2 regions of the Arthrobacter sp. TJ-178 genome follow, and region 1 is predicted to be linked to the other one. Evidence: predicted binding sites of a transcription regulator. Region 1 holds the regulator's gene; the other holds the start of a gene.

Region 1 (7,142 bases):
TGTGGACGGCGTGCGCAGCGGGTCTGGTGCATGCCTCATTCAGCGGTTACTGGGCGCTTGGCGGGCACTGGCTGCTGGACACCGTGGGCACGGAGGCCGTGCGGATCTCCTCGGCATCACCGCTGCTTACCGGGCTCGGCCTGGGGCTGGTTGTCCTCGCCAAGGCGGCGGCCGCCGTGATTCCGGTGGCTGTTGAGTACGGGCGGCTGGGCCGGGAAAAGCTGTGGCGGCGTCTGAGCTGGGCAGGCGCAGTACTCCTGGTGCTCTACGGCGGTGCCAACACCGTGGTCAGCAACCTGGTGCTCGCGGGATGGATTGTGCCCGCCGGCGGATACAACTTCCCGGCGATGGCCGGACACGCCTGGCTGTGGGATCCGCTGTTCCTGCTCTGGGGGCTGGCCCTGTTGGCTTATTTGCTGTTCTCCCGGCCCGGAGCCGTTCAGCTGTCCGGACCACCTCTCAGAAGTTGAGTCGGTTCGACTCAACTTTGTTGACAAAGAACGCGTCCTGAGTAAAGTTGAGTGCAGAACGCTCAAGACGCGCTGCGGGAGTGCCTGGCCCTCCCGGCGCAGTTTGCCACGGAAAGAGGAAGCAAATATGTCACGTGCAGTAGGTATTGACCTTGGAACCACGAACTCGGTTGTCTCTGTCCTGGAAGGCGGCGAGCCCACGGTTATCGCCAACGCAGAGGGCGGCCGCACCACCCCTTCGGTTGTTGCTTTCGCCAAGTCCGGCGAGGTCCTGGTAGGCGAAATCGCCAAGCGCCAGGCCGTGAACAACATTGACCGCACCATTTCCTCCGTCAAGCGCCACATGGGCACCGACTGGAACGTGGACATTGACGGCAAGAAGTACACCGCCCAGGAAATCTCCGCCCGCATCCTGCAGAAGCTGAAGTCCGACGCCGAATCGTACCTGGGTGAGAAGGTCACGGACGCCGTGATCACCGTCCCCGCGTACTTCAACGACGCCGAGCGCCAGGCCACCAAGGAAGCCGGCGAGATCGCCGGCCTGAACGTCCTGCGCATTGTCAACGAGCCCACCGCCGCAGCTCTGGCCTACGGACTGGACAAGGGCAAGGAAGACGAACTCATCCTGGTCTTCGACCTCGGCGGCGGAACCTTCGACGTCTCCCTGCTCGAAGTCGGCAAGGATGAAGACGGCTTCTCCACCATTCAGGTGCGCGCCACCGCCGGTGACAACCGTCTCGGCGGCGACGACTGGGACCAGCGCATTGTGGATTACCTGCTGAGCCAGGCCAAGGCCAAGGGTGCTGACCTGTCCAAGGACAAGATCGCCCTGCAGCGCCTGAAGGAAGCTGCCGAGCAGGCCAAGAAGGAACTCTCCTCCGCGACTTCCACCAACATCTCCCTGCAGTACCTCTCGGTCACCCCCGAAGGCCCGGTCCACCTGGATGAGCACCTTTCCCGTGCCAAGTTCCAGGACCTGACCAAGGACCTGCTGGACCGCACCAAGAAGCCGTTCAAGGACGTCATCTCCGAAGCCGGCATCAAGGTTGCGGACATCGACCACATCATCCTCGTTGGCGGTTCCACCCGTATGCCGGCCGTGTCCGAACTGGTGAAGGAACTGGCCGGCGGCCAGGAGCCCAACAAGGGCGTGAACCCGGATGAGGTTGTGGCCGTTGGCGCCGCCCTGCAGGCCGGTGTGCTGAAGGGTGAGCGCAAGGACGTTCTGCTGATCGACGTCACCCCGCTGTCCCTGGGCATCGAAACCAAGGGCGGTGTGATGACCAAGCTGATCGAGCGCAACACGGCCATCCCCACCAAGCGCAGCGAGACCTTCACCACGGCGGATGACAACCAGCCGTCCGTGGCCATTCAGGTCTTCCAGGGTGAGCGCGAGTTCACCCGCGACAACAAGCCGCTGGGCACCTTCGAGCTGACCGGCATTGCTCCGGCTCCTCGCGGCGTCCCGCAGGTTGAGGTCACCTTCGATATCGATGCCAACGGCATTGTGCACGTGTCCGCCAAGGACAAGGGCACCGGCGCCGAGCAGTCCATGACCATCACGGGCGGTTCTTCCCTCTCCAAGGAAGACATCGACCGCATGGTCCGCGAAGCCGAAGAGCACGCAGCGGAGGACAAGAAGCGCCGCGAGGCTGCGGACGTCCGCAACTCCGCCGAGCAGCTGGCCTACTCCGTGGACAAGCTCCTCACGGACAACGACGACAAGCTGCCCGAAGACGTCAAGACCGAGGTCAAGGGCGACGTTGACGCGCTGAAGAAGGCACTCGAAGGCACCGAGAACGACGACGAAGTAAAGTCGGCGTTCGAGAAGCTGCAGTCCTCGCAGACCAAGCTGGGCGAAGCCATTTACGCTCAGGCCCAGTCTGAAGGCGCTGCAGGTGCCGCAGGCGGTGCCGGTGCCGGTGACGCAGGCGCAGCCGGCGGATCCTCCGCCGGCGACGAGGACATCGTTGACGCCGAGGTTGTCGACGACGAAGACAAGAAGTAATCATGACGGCTGGTAACGAGTTCCCCAACGACAAGCCGAACGGCGAAGAGCAGGAAGCCGCCGGCCAGGTGCCGGCGGACTCCGAAGCGACGGACCCTGCGTCGGCGGCATCCGAGGAAACACCGCAGCCTGAGGGCGGCGCCGACGGCGACGCCCTGGCGCAGGCCGAGCAGATCCTCAACAGCGCCGATGTTCCGCCGCAGCCCTCCGCTGCCGGATCACCGGAAGCCGTGGAACTGCGCAATGACCTGCTGCGGCTCCAGGCGGAATACGTCAACTACCGCAAGCGGGTGGAGCGTGACCGCGACGTCGCCCGGGAAATGGCAGTCATCGGAGTAATGAACTCCGTGATGCCGGTCCTGGATGACATCGACGCAGCACGCCAGCACGGTGACTTGGTGGAGGGGCCGTTTGCCTCAATCGCCAACAAACTGGAAAACACGCTGAAGTCTTACGGGCTGACCCGGATTGACGAGGTGGGGGTTGAATTTGACCCGAACATCCACGAAGCGTTGATCCAGCAGCAAAGCGCGGACGTGCAGTTCGATACTGTGACGCAGATTCTGCGGGCCGGCTACAAGGCCAACGACAGGGTTCTGCGGGCGGCGCAGGTTATCGTCTCCGTTCCGGAGCAGTAGGAAACGGGTACCCGGGGCCGTCTCACGGCGGCCCCGGGTACTTCTTATTCAGCAGTGCATGTCCGGTCCGCAACCCGCGGGTTGCGGGCGGGAGCAGTAAAACCGAGGAAGGGGACGCCAATTGGCTAGTCAGGATTGGGTCGATAAGGATTTTTACAAGATTCTGGGCGTCCCCAAGGACGCGTCGGAAGCCGATATCAAGAAGGCGTATCGGAAGCTGGCGCGCAAGTATCACCCGGACCAGAACCAGGACGACCCCTCGGCTGAGCGGATGTTCAAGGATCTTTCGGAAGCGTACTCGGTGCTTTCGGACGCCGAGGAGCGCCAGCAGTATGACGCCATCCGCGCGATGGGCAGCGGTGCACGGTTCTCCGCGGGCGGCCCCGGCGGCGCAGGCCCCTCAGGAGGAGCCGGTTTCGAGGATCTCTTTGGCGGACTGTTTGGTCAGGGAGCGCGTCCCGGAGGCGGCCGCCGCACCAGCTACAGCACCGGCGGCAGCAACATTCCGCCGGAGTTCGCCGACCTGTTTGGCGGCGGAGGCTTCGGCGGCGGGTTTGGTTCCGCTCCGCCGCAGAAGGGCGCCGACCGCACGGCCAGCACCACCATCTCCTTTGCCGGGTCGATTAACGGCACCGTCATCGGGCTGCGGGAGCCCAGCGGTGAAGTGGTGGAAGTCCGGGTGCCTGCCGGAGTCAAGGACGGCCAGAAGATCCGGGTCCGCGGCAAGGGCCAGCCCGGTGCCGCAGGCAACGGCGACCTGATGGTCACCGTAAACGTCACCCCGCATGATTTCTTTGTCCGGGACGGCAACAACATCCGCATCCATGTTCCGGTCAGCTTCCCCGAGGCCGCACTCGGCGCCACCATCGAGGTGCCGACACTGACCTCGGAGACCGTGAAGCTGAAGGTTCCTGCCGGTACGCCGTCGGGGCGCACCCTGCGGGTCAAGGGACGCGGCGTGCAGACGTCCAAAGGCAACGGCGATCTCCTGGTGACGGTCGACGTCGCCGTTCCGTCACATCTCAATAAGGAAGCGAAGGCTGCGGTTGAGGCTTTTGCCGATGCCACCAAGGGCGAGGATCCCCGCGCCGGGCTGGCATCCAAGGCCCGCCTGTAGCTGACGGATTCGAGGTCCGGTTTCCCGTGCCGCGGGAGCCGAACCGGGCTATGGTTACTACTTCAACAGCTGTCAAGGAGGAACAATGGGAATAGACGTCAACGCGCCTATCTTTGTGATCTCCGTTGCCGCAGAACTGGCTGACATGCATCCGCAGACACTGCGGCAGTATGACCGGCTGGGCATTGTCTGTCCGAGCCGCGCTCCCGGGAGGTCCCGGCGCTATTCGCAGCATGACATCGACATGCTGCGCGAGGTTCAGCGCCTGTCCCAGGAGGGTGTCTCGCTGGAGGGCATCAAGCGCATCATGCAGCTGGAAAACCAGGTGTCCGGGCTCCGCGCCCGGATTGATGAACTCTCAGCCGAGCTGGACGCGGTCCAGCAGCGCACTCCCGACCGCAGCCGGGTGTTCGCCGCGGGTCTGGCCGGCGACGTCGTGACCCTGACCCGCGGACAGCGTCCGCCGGCGTCGAGGCCGTTCGGGACCCAGCTGAGCCTGGCCTCCCTGGTGCAGCGGCGGGGCAGGCTGCGGGCGCTTCCGGCCGGCAAGAAGGATGCCATGGACTACGCCGACGACGGCTACGTGCAATCGCTCTAGGCACGGATACGGCAGGTCCCGGCGCCTAACGGAAACGCCGCCCCTGGTCCCGCCGGTTGGCCCACACAGCCAGGGCTCCCAGCACCAGCGTCCAGGCGACGAGGCAGGGGATTGCCGCCGTGCTCAGCGGCTGACCGGCAAAGACCGCCACTGAAAGGTCGCGGGCAGCCCGGGTGGGCAGGAACAGGGAAAAACTGTTCAGCCCGGAACTGAACAGCTCCGGAGGAAGCATCAGCCCGCCGGCAAAAGCGAGCGGAAAGAACACCACCTGGGTCACGGCGATTGCGACCTTCGAGGTGCACAGATAGCCGATCAGCAGGCCCAAAAACAGGAACGGCAGCCCGCAGGCCAGCCACGCCAGCATGGCAGCCGGCACCCGCCACCAGGACAGCGCGCCTGACCTGAAAGCGTCCAGCGCCGACGTGGTGAACATGCCCACCAGCATCACCGGAATCAGGGAAAAGAACGCAAACAGCATGGCCGTCAGTGCCCGGGCCACAGTTGGCGGGACGGCGCCGGCCGGCAGCGTCCGCACGTAGCTGCTCCACGGATTGGCGCGGTCCTCGGCAACACCGATGCCGTAGTTGAACAGGAACGAACTCATCACGCCAAAGAGCGCCAGCTGCGCGACGGCGATCAGCGAGGCCACGGGGTTGGAGGTCACTGCCTGCTGCGGAAGGACAAAGAAGACCAGGGCCAGAGTGGGGAAAAGCGTCGACGAGATGACGGAAATCGGGATGCGCAGCTGTTCCAGCACCTGAGCCTTGGTGTGCGCGCGGACCAAAGCGGCCGTACTCATGGCTCCTCCTCGGCAGCGGGTTCCCGCATGCCGGCACCCAGATGCGTCAGGGACAGGAATGCCTCTTCGAGGCTGGCCGTGTGGACCTCCAGCCGGGAAAACGGAACGTTGTCACGGACCAGGCGCCGTACCGTTGCATCCGAGTCCCGGCTCAGCACCGTCACTGAGCCGTCCGCCCCGGCGGTGGCCCCTGCGCTTTCAGGCAGGGATTCAAACCACGACGGCGGACGGTCGGTGTGGAATGACACCCTGCTGACGGAGACCCGGCTGCGGATCTGGTCCACGGTTCCGTCAGCAACCACCTCTCCGTTGTCCAGAACCGCCACCCTTCCGGAGAGGGCCTGGATCTCTTCCAGGTAATGGCTGGTCACCAGCAGTGTGCCGCCGTCCCGCCGGTACTGGCCCAGCCGCTCCCAGAGGTTTTCGCGTGCCTCGACATCCAGCCCGGTGGTGGGTTCGTCCAGGATGACCAGCCGTGGCCGGCCCACCAACGCAAGTGCCACCAGCAGCCGGCGCTGCTGGCCGCCCGAGAGCCCGCCGCATTGCTTGTCTGCAATGTGCGTGAGCCCGAATTCGGCCAGCAGCTGGGGCGCCGGTACCGGATGTTCATAGTGGGCAGCAACAAAGTCCACCGTTTCCCGTACCCGCAGCGTGGGCGGCACCGACGTTGCCTGGGGTGTTGTTCCAAGCTGCCGCCGCGCGGCAGGCTCACGGGGATTGCGGCCAAAGAGCTCCACCGTTCCAGCTTCCGGGGTACGGATCCCGCACAGCAGGTTCAGCAGGGTGGACTTTCCTGCGCCGTTGGGGCCGAGCAGCCCCAGAGCTTCTCCGGCCCGGATGTCCAGGCTGACCCCGCGCAGGGCAGGCTTCCCGGCATAGCTTTTAGTGACGGACCGCGCAGCTGCCAACACCTCTGAGGTGCCGGCGGAGCCGGCCGACCGAGTTGCGGAACTGGGAATGGAAGTCACGGTTCCTTCATGCTGTCGACCGCCCGTCCGGCCTGTCAAGGTTCCCTGGGACGATGAGCGGGGCCGCTAATCAACGGAGACTGTTGCTCAGCTCAGGCGGCGTGCCCGCAGGATGACGTCCTCGGTGTGGTGGGAGCCCGCTCCGGTGGACACATGCCGGGGGCGGGTCTCGTCCAGCTCGATGCGCCAGTTGCCGTCCAGCAGGTCCGCCACGTCCCTAAGGCCCACGTAGTCGCGGAGATCGACACCGTGCTTTTGAGCTTCCTCAGGTGTGGGCAGCGGATGGTGCACCATGAGGAGCACGCCTCCGGGAGCCACGGCATTAAGGAGGGCTCTTTCGGCTGCGTTTGTCCCGGTGCGCAGCAGCGCCGGATACTGCGCCGATACCAGGTCAAAGGAGGCCGGGGGAAGGGCCGCCTCCACCAGGCCGGAGTGCAGCCACCGGACGGTAACGCCCCGCTGCCCGGCCTGCCGGGCGGCCCGGTCGAGAGCCACCCGGGAGACCTCCAGCGCCGTGACGTCCCAGCCCTGCTCCGCCAGCCAC
Region 2 (7,142 bases), on a different contig from region 1:
CGTGGTGCGGTGCGCCGATTCGGCATTATGACCACGTAAAACCCTTCCGCGACGGAGGCCCCACGAGCATCGAGAATATCCAGGGGCTGTGCGAGGCCTGCAACCAAGCCAAAGAAGCACCCGGGTGGTCGGCCCGGTGTGAAGGAACGTCGGCGCCCTGTAGCGGAAGGGATCGGGCAGACGTGGATAAAAGGAGTATGGACCGGACGGGCCGGCACACGGTAGTAACGACTACGCCAACAGGCCACAGCTACCGCTCAATCGCGCCGCCGCTTCCAGGCCAGCGCTAGATCGCTTGCGGAGCAGCGGCGGATATTGGCAGGCCAGAGGTGAATATGGGCAATCCTGCGGTGGATGCGGGACAGTCCCGTTGTGGATGTGGGCAGTCCGGCGGCGAATATTGGCAGGCCAGCAGTGGATATGAGGCAGGCCAGCGGGAGGGATGGAGCGGCTGGCGGGAGCAGGGACAGGACAAGAGACAGGGCAAGAGACAGCAGGGTCAACCGGGGATCGCCCGCCTCAGCTTCACACTCTGTCCGCAAGAGCCGTGTGACCTAAACTGTAGCCACCGACACCCTCTTACTTTGGAGATATTGCGTGAGCTCTCAGCCGCTGAACCGTGTACCCATCCGCCGGGCCTTGATTTCGGTCTATGACAAGACCGGTTTGACGGAACTGGCTCAGGGCCTCTCCGCAGCCGGTGTCAGCATTGTCTCCACCGGTTCCACAGCCAAGCAGATTGCCGCTGCAGGTGTAGCCGTCACGGAAGTTTCCGAAGTAACGGGCTTCGCTGAATGCCTGGACGGACGGGTCAAGACGCTGCACCCGCGTGTCCATGCCGGCATTCTCGCGGACCGGCGACGTGCGGATCATGTGGCCCAGCTTGAGGAAATGGAGATTGAACCCTTCGACCTCGTGGTGGTGAACCTTTACCCGTTCGTGGAAACCGTAAAGTCAGGCGCCAGCCAGGATGAGGTGGTGGAGCAGATCGATATCGGCGGTCCCTCAATGGTCCGTGCCGCTGCAAAGAATCACCCCTCTGTGGCCGTGATCGTGAACCCGGCCAAGTATGCCGAGGTTGTCACCGCAGCCGCTGAAGGCGGGTTTGACCTGGAGCAGCGACGCCGTCTTGCTGCTGAGGCCTTCGCCTCCACTGCCGCCTATGACACGGCTGTGGCGGCCTGGACGGCAGAGCAGTTCGGCGACGGAACCGAGGAAGGCACCACTTGGCCGGCTTACACCGGGCTCGCGCTGGAGCGGTCCGAGGTTTTGCGTTACGGCGAGAATCCGCATCAGGAAGCGGCCCTCTATGCAGACAAGAGTGCGCAGCCCGGGGTGGCGCAGGCAGACCAGCTGCACGGTAAGGCGATGTCCTACAACAACTATGTAGACGCCGACGCCGCCCTTCGCGCAGCCTTCGATTTCAGCGAACCGGCCGTGGCCGTCGTGAAGCATGCCAACCCGTGCGGGGTTGCGGTCGCCTCCCCGGATGCTGCCGATCCCATCGCCGATGCGCATGCCAAGGCACACGCCTGCGACCCCGTATCGGCCTTCGGCGGAGTGATTGCGGCCAACCGGACAGTCACTGCCGGCATGGCCGAGACGGTCAAGGACATCTTTACCGAGGTGGTGATCGCCCCGGACTTCGAGCCCGCAGCAGTGGAGATCCTCTCCGCAAAGAAGAACATCCGCCTGCTGACCCTGCCCGACGGGTACGGACGCAGCGCGGCCGAGTTCCGCCAGGTCTCGGGCGGCATGCTGGTCCAGAAATCGGACAAGATGCAGGCCGACGGCGACCAGCCGGAGAACTGGACCCTGGTGTCCGGTCCCGCCGCCGACGATTCAACGCTGGCCGACCTTGCCTTCGCCTGGACAGCTGTGCGGGCGGCGAAATCCAACGCCATCCTGCTGGCCAACAACGGTGCGTCAGTGGGCGTTGGCATGGGTCAGGTAAACCGGGTTGATTCGTGCCGGCTTGCCGTGGAACGGGCCAATACCCTCGGCGGGCCGGAAGAAGAACGTGCCCGCGGCGCCGTGGCGGCCTCGGATGCGTTCTTCCCGTTTGCCGACGGCCTGCAGATTCTGCTCGATGCCGGAGTCCGCGCCGTGGTCCAGCCCGGCGGGTCCATCCGTGACAACGAAGTTATCGAAGCAGCCAACGCTGCCGGAGTCACGATGTACTTCACCGGCGCACGCCACTTCTTCCACTAAGCGCCTCGCAGGGCGTGCCGGGATGCTCTTCCGGCACGACCCAACCTCCGGGGCGGCGGGCTTAAGCAGCCGTCCCGGAGTTTAGGGAGCCTCGAGTGGGCTGTGGCATAGTTGGACTCAAATACAAGCCAAAAAGACGGGTTCCGTCATGCCGCATGACATGTTCGGTGCCCACCAACACACAAGGAGATCGTGTGGCTGAGAAAATCAAGGTTGTGGGTTCTGTCGTAGAACTCGACGGCGACGAAATGACCCGCATCATCTGGCAGTTCATCAAGGACCGCCTGATCAATCCGTACCTGGACGTAGACCTGAAGTACTACGACCTCTCCATCCAGAACCGCGATGCCACCGATGACCAGGTCACTGTTGACGCTGCCAACGCCATCAAGGAACACGGTGTGGGCGTCAAGTGCGCCACCATCACCCCGGATGAGGCCCGTGTTGAAGAATTCGGCCTGAAGAAGATGTGGGTTTCCCCGAACGGGACCATCCGCAACATCCTCGGCGGCGTGGTGTTCCGCGAGCCGATCATCATCTCCAACATCCCGCGCCTGGTGCCGGGTTGGAACAAGCCGATCATCATTGGCCGCCATGCCCACGGTGACCAGTACAAGGCAACGAACTTCAAGGTTCCCGGTGCCGGTACCCTGACGCTGACCTACACGCCCAAAGACGGCGGCGAGGAAATCAAGACCGAGGTTGTCACCTACGGTGATGACGGCGGCGTCGCCATGGGTATGTACAACTTCAACGATTCCATCAAGGATTTCGCCCGCGCTTCCTTCGCCTACGGCCTGCAGCGCAACTACCCGGTGTACCTCTCCACCAAGAACACGATCCTGAAGGCCTACGACGGCCAGTTCAAGGACCTGTTCCAGGAAGTCTTCGACGCCGAGTTCAAGGACCAGTTCGAAGCAGCCGGCCTCACCTACGAGCACCGTCTGATCGATGACATGGTTGCCTCCGCGATGAAGTGGGAAGGCGGCTACGTCTGGGCCTGCAAGAACTACGACGGCGACGTCCAGTCCGACACGGTGGCACAGGGCTTCGGCTCGCTGGGCCTGATGACCTCCGTGCTGATGACCCCGGACGGCAAGACCGTTGAGGCCGAAGCTGCACACGGTACGGTCACCCGCCACTACCGCCAGCACCAGCAGGGCAAGCCCACCTCCACGAACCCGATCGCCTCGATCTTCGCGTGGACCCGTGGCCTGATGCACCGCGGCAAGCTGGACAACACCCCCGAGGTCATTCGCTTCGCCGAGACCCTTGAAGACGTTGTCATCAAGACGGTCGAGTCCGGCAAGATGACCAAGGACCTGGCTGCCCTGGTCGGCCCGGACCAGGCATACCTGACCACCGAGGAATTCCTCGCTGAGCTCGATGCCAACCTGAAGACCCGCCTGGGCTAATTCCCAGCTGCTTCAGCGCATAACGACGGCGGCGCCCCACCTTCACGGGTGGGGCGCCGCCGTCGTTATGCGCTGAAGACCCGCTAGATGCCGGAGCCCTGGTCTCCGCCGGAGCCCATCGAGCCGGATCCGGATGAACCCGATCCCATGGAGCCGGAACCCGAGGAGCCTGAATCGGAGCCGGAGCTGCTCGAGGTTGACGAGGTCACCGATTCAGAACTGGACTGGCCGCTGATGGTGTTCGAATCCTTGTAGGAGGAGGACACCTCAATCTTGCGAGGCTTGGACCGTTCGCTGACCGGGATCAGGACACTGAGGACACCGTTTTCATAGGTGGCGGAAATTCCCTCAATGTCGATTCCCTGGCCCAGGTTGAGCTGGCGGAGGAAGGTGCCTGATTCGCGCTCCCGGGTCAGCCATGTGACGCCGTCGGAAGCCTGGATGGTTCGCTCGGCCCGGATGGTGAGCAGCTGGCCGTCCACATCCACGTCCACCGAACCCGGATCGATGCCCGGCAGATCGGCATTCAGAATGTAGTGGTCGCCCTCGCGGTAAAGATCTATGGGCATCAGCCGCAGCCGCTGCCGGGGATCGAGAAGGGCTCCTGCCATCCGGTCGAGCTCGCGGAATGGATCGAACTTCATCGCCATTATCATCAACTCCTTTGACGCCCACCTGCCAGGCAGGCGAATCATTAATCGGAACTTCAGAAGGTCGGTAACTTGAGTCAGCTCGACTCAAGTTATGAAATTAGGTTAGCAGTCACACAATCTGACTGCCAGAACCGAGGCCGAAATTGATGCCAAAAAGTGCAGAACCAAAAATCCGCGGCAGAGGGCCTCAGTCCACCGGCCACTCGTGGACGGGGGCATTCGTGTGCATGTTTTCCCAGTATCTGCGGGTGAGTTCTACAAGTGCAGGCCTGCGTTCCATGCCCTGACTCTCCAAGCGGCGCAGATACGCGATCTGCCAGGAGGCGCCGTTCTGCTCGGTGCGGGCACGCTCCCGGATGACGTCCAGATAGCGGCCGATTAATTCCTGGTCCACGCCCAGTTCCTCCAGTCCCGTTGCTGCCTGGGGGATCAGGTGGCGGAGAATCAGCTCGGCCACCGGCGTCTCCCCGATGCCGGGCCAGTACACCGTGGCTTCCAGACCGTTCCGTGCGCAGGCCAGGAAGTTGTCTGCGGCGCTCTTGAAGGCCAGCCGGGTCCAGAGCGGGCGCTCGGAGGTGCGCAGATGCTGGACCAGGCCGTAGAAGAACGCTGCGTTGGCCACGACGTCCAGCACTGTGGGGCCGGCCGGGAGAACCCGATTCTCCAGCCGCAGGTTGGGTGTGTGCTCGCCGGGATCATAAATGGGCCGGTTCCAGCGGTAGACGGTGCCGTTGTGAAGGCGGAGCTCCGGGAGCAGAGGGGCTCCGGCGGCCGTGGACCCGCCGCTGCTGCGGGAGAGTTCAGGGAGCAGCGCGGGAAAGTACCGGACATTCTCCTCGAAGAGGTCGAAGATTGAGGTTATCCAGCGTTCTCCGAACCACACGCGGGGCCGCACTCCCTGGTTGCGCATTTCGGGAGGCCTGGTGTCGATGGCTTGCTTGAAAAGCTCAACCCGGGTTTCATGCCACAGAATTCGTTCCATGAAGACGGGCGAATTTGCAGCAAGCGCCACCTGGGGAGCGGCGATCATCTGGGCGGCGTTCCAGGCTGGTGCAAAGTCCTCCGGGCTCACCTCCAGGTGCAACTGCACTGACGTGCAGGCGGCTTCGGGGGAAATATTTTTGGCGTAGAAGGACAGCGACTCAATACCACGCAGGTCCACGTGCACGTCTTCACCGCGTGCCTGGAGCACCGAGGTGTTCAGCGCGGCATAGCGTTTGCCGGCGCTGAGCCATTCCTTGTCTTCCAAAAGGTTTGGCCGGAGGGTGGGCAGGATTCCCGCCATGAGAATATCCGTATTCACCTCGGCCGCACGGGAGTCTGCCCGGTTCAGCTGGAAGCGGAGGCTGTCCTCGAGATCCCGCAGGCCTGAGCCGCCGATAGACAGTGCGGGGTGGTTCATTTCGATGTTGAAAGCGCCGATTTCGGTTTGGAACGCAGGATCGGCGATCTGCTCCAGAACGGCGGCATTGCGCAGCGCGGGGGTGAAGTCCGTGTTTGTCAGGTTCAGTTCCAGTTCCAAGCCAATACTGGCAGTGTCTGCGAACTGCGCCGTTGAAAGGTAACCGGCAAACCGGTCAAGGTTTTCAAGGAGTCGCTGGCGGTACCGTGTCCGCTGCTCCCGGCTGTATGTCTTGCTGTTAACTTCGGCGCCCATCGTCTGAAGATAACCATGGGCGCCGAAGGATGTATAGCGTGTTTCGGGGGGTGAGACAGAACGTGTGTCCGGCTCCGCCTCCGCGACGGAGAACCTAGGATTTCATCAGGCCCTTGAGAACGTTGGAAGCGCGCTGCATCTCACCGTGCTGGGCTCCCATGACGATCACTGCTCCGGAGAAAACGGGGATGCACCACTGCAGCAGCTTCAACTGCCGCTGGGCCGACTGCAGCTCCTTGGACGCCGTGGGATTCGGCTCGGTTGCACCAACCGCACCCTCCTCCGAATACTTTTCAACCTTCCGTCCCACCATCCCTGCGTAGAACGTCACCAGGGCGCCGATCACGGTGACGCCGGTCTTGTAAACGGTCAGGGATCCAACGCCGTCCTGCTTGGCCACGCGGCCCTTGTTTTCCCCGACAATGGCCAGGCCTGCCACAAAGTGGCCGATGATGGCGGCCGCCTGAAGCGGTGCCCATTTCTTCCAGCCCAAGCTGGAGAGCCTGGCCCGTTCCGTCGGGTCCTTCGCCTCGGCGGCAGCCCCGTTGAGGCCTACCGCACCCATCAATGAGCCGCCGAACCAGGCTGCCGCGGTGAGGTCGTGAACAGATCGAGCGAACAAATTTCCTGCCACTGGAATCTCCCTTGTAACTGCGGACACATGGGGCGGCACCGCTGTCCGCAGAATCGGTGCCCGCCGTGAATGCCACCCAACCACGCCCTGGCCACCGTCCACAAGAGTGCAGCTGTTCCCCGGCAGAATGAAGCTAAGTCTGCTTAGCTTCAACTTTACGAATCCATACTAAGTGTGCTTATGATCATGTCATCAGTAACGGTAATCCTCATCGGCAGGATTCTGATTCTTCATCCGCAACGATTTAGGAGAGAGAGTGACGATGACAGAGAACGAGTGGCCCAGAGACGGAAGCCATGCTGCTACCCCCACCCAGGGCAGTTCAGCGGATCCCAAGGCAGTAAAGGCCGGAGCTGCCAAGGACGAGGCATCAGGTGTGGCCCGGGATGCAGCCGGAAGCGCTGCTCACGTTGCCGAAACAGCTAAGACGGAAGCGGCCGGCGTTGCCTCCGAAGCCGCAGCAAATGCCCGCGACCTATTTGACCAGGCGCGGAGCGACCTGACGGAGCAGGCAGGAGCGCAGCAGCAGAAGGTTGCTGAAGGACTCCGCTCGGTGGCCGGCGAGCTGCACT

The links. The regulator HspR, encoded in region 1, represses chaperone genes until heat shock. The targets are predictions, from matches to a motif close to AAGTTGAGTCNNNNNGACTCAACTT.
Region 2: a site for HspR is predicted at 4,346-4,370, ahead of AC4D2Q_RS08350 (Hsp20/alpha crystallin family protein). Genes of this name have one in related genera too.

Annotation. Positions count from the first base shown of each region.
Region 1 is NZ_JBZCNK010000001.1:742,054-749,195, reverse strand. It holds gene AC4D2Q_RS03510 (DUF3995 domain-containing protein) at 1-470, shown strand, start outside; gene dnaK (molecular chaperone DnaK) at 598-2,478, shown strand; gene AC4D2Q_RS03500 (nucleotide exchange factor GrpE) at 2,481-3,116, shown strand; gene AC4D2Q_RS03495 (DnaJ C-terminal domain-containing protein) at 3,238-4,233, shown strand; gene AC4D2Q_RS03490 (heat shock protein transcriptional repressor HspR) at 4,319-4,831, shown strand; gene AC4D2Q_RS03485 (ABC transporter permease) at 4,857-5,630, opposite strand; gene AC4D2Q_RS03480 (ABC transporter ATP-binding protein) at 5,627-6,598, opposite strand; gene AC4D2Q_RS03475 (class I SAM-dependent methyltransferase) at 6,686-7,142, opposite strand, start outside.
Region 2 is NZ_JBZCNK010000002.1:451,922-459,063, reverse strand. It holds gene AC4D2Q_RS08365 (HNH endonuclease) at 1-290, shown strand, start outside; gene purH (bifunctional phosphoribosylaminoimidazolecarboxamide formyltransferase/IMP cyclohydrolase) at 598-2,211, shown strand; gene AC4D2Q_RS08355 (NADP-dependent isocitrate dehydrogenase) at 2,367-3,626, shown strand; gene AC4D2Q_RS08350 (Hsp20/alpha crystallin family protein) at 3,710-4,276, opposite strand; gene AC4D2Q_RS08345 (glutamate-cysteine ligase family protein) at 4,467-5,936, opposite strand; gene AC4D2Q_RS08340 (hypothetical protein) at 6,031-6,570, opposite strand; gene AC4D2Q_RS08335 (hypothetical protein) at 6,833-7,142, shown strand, end outside.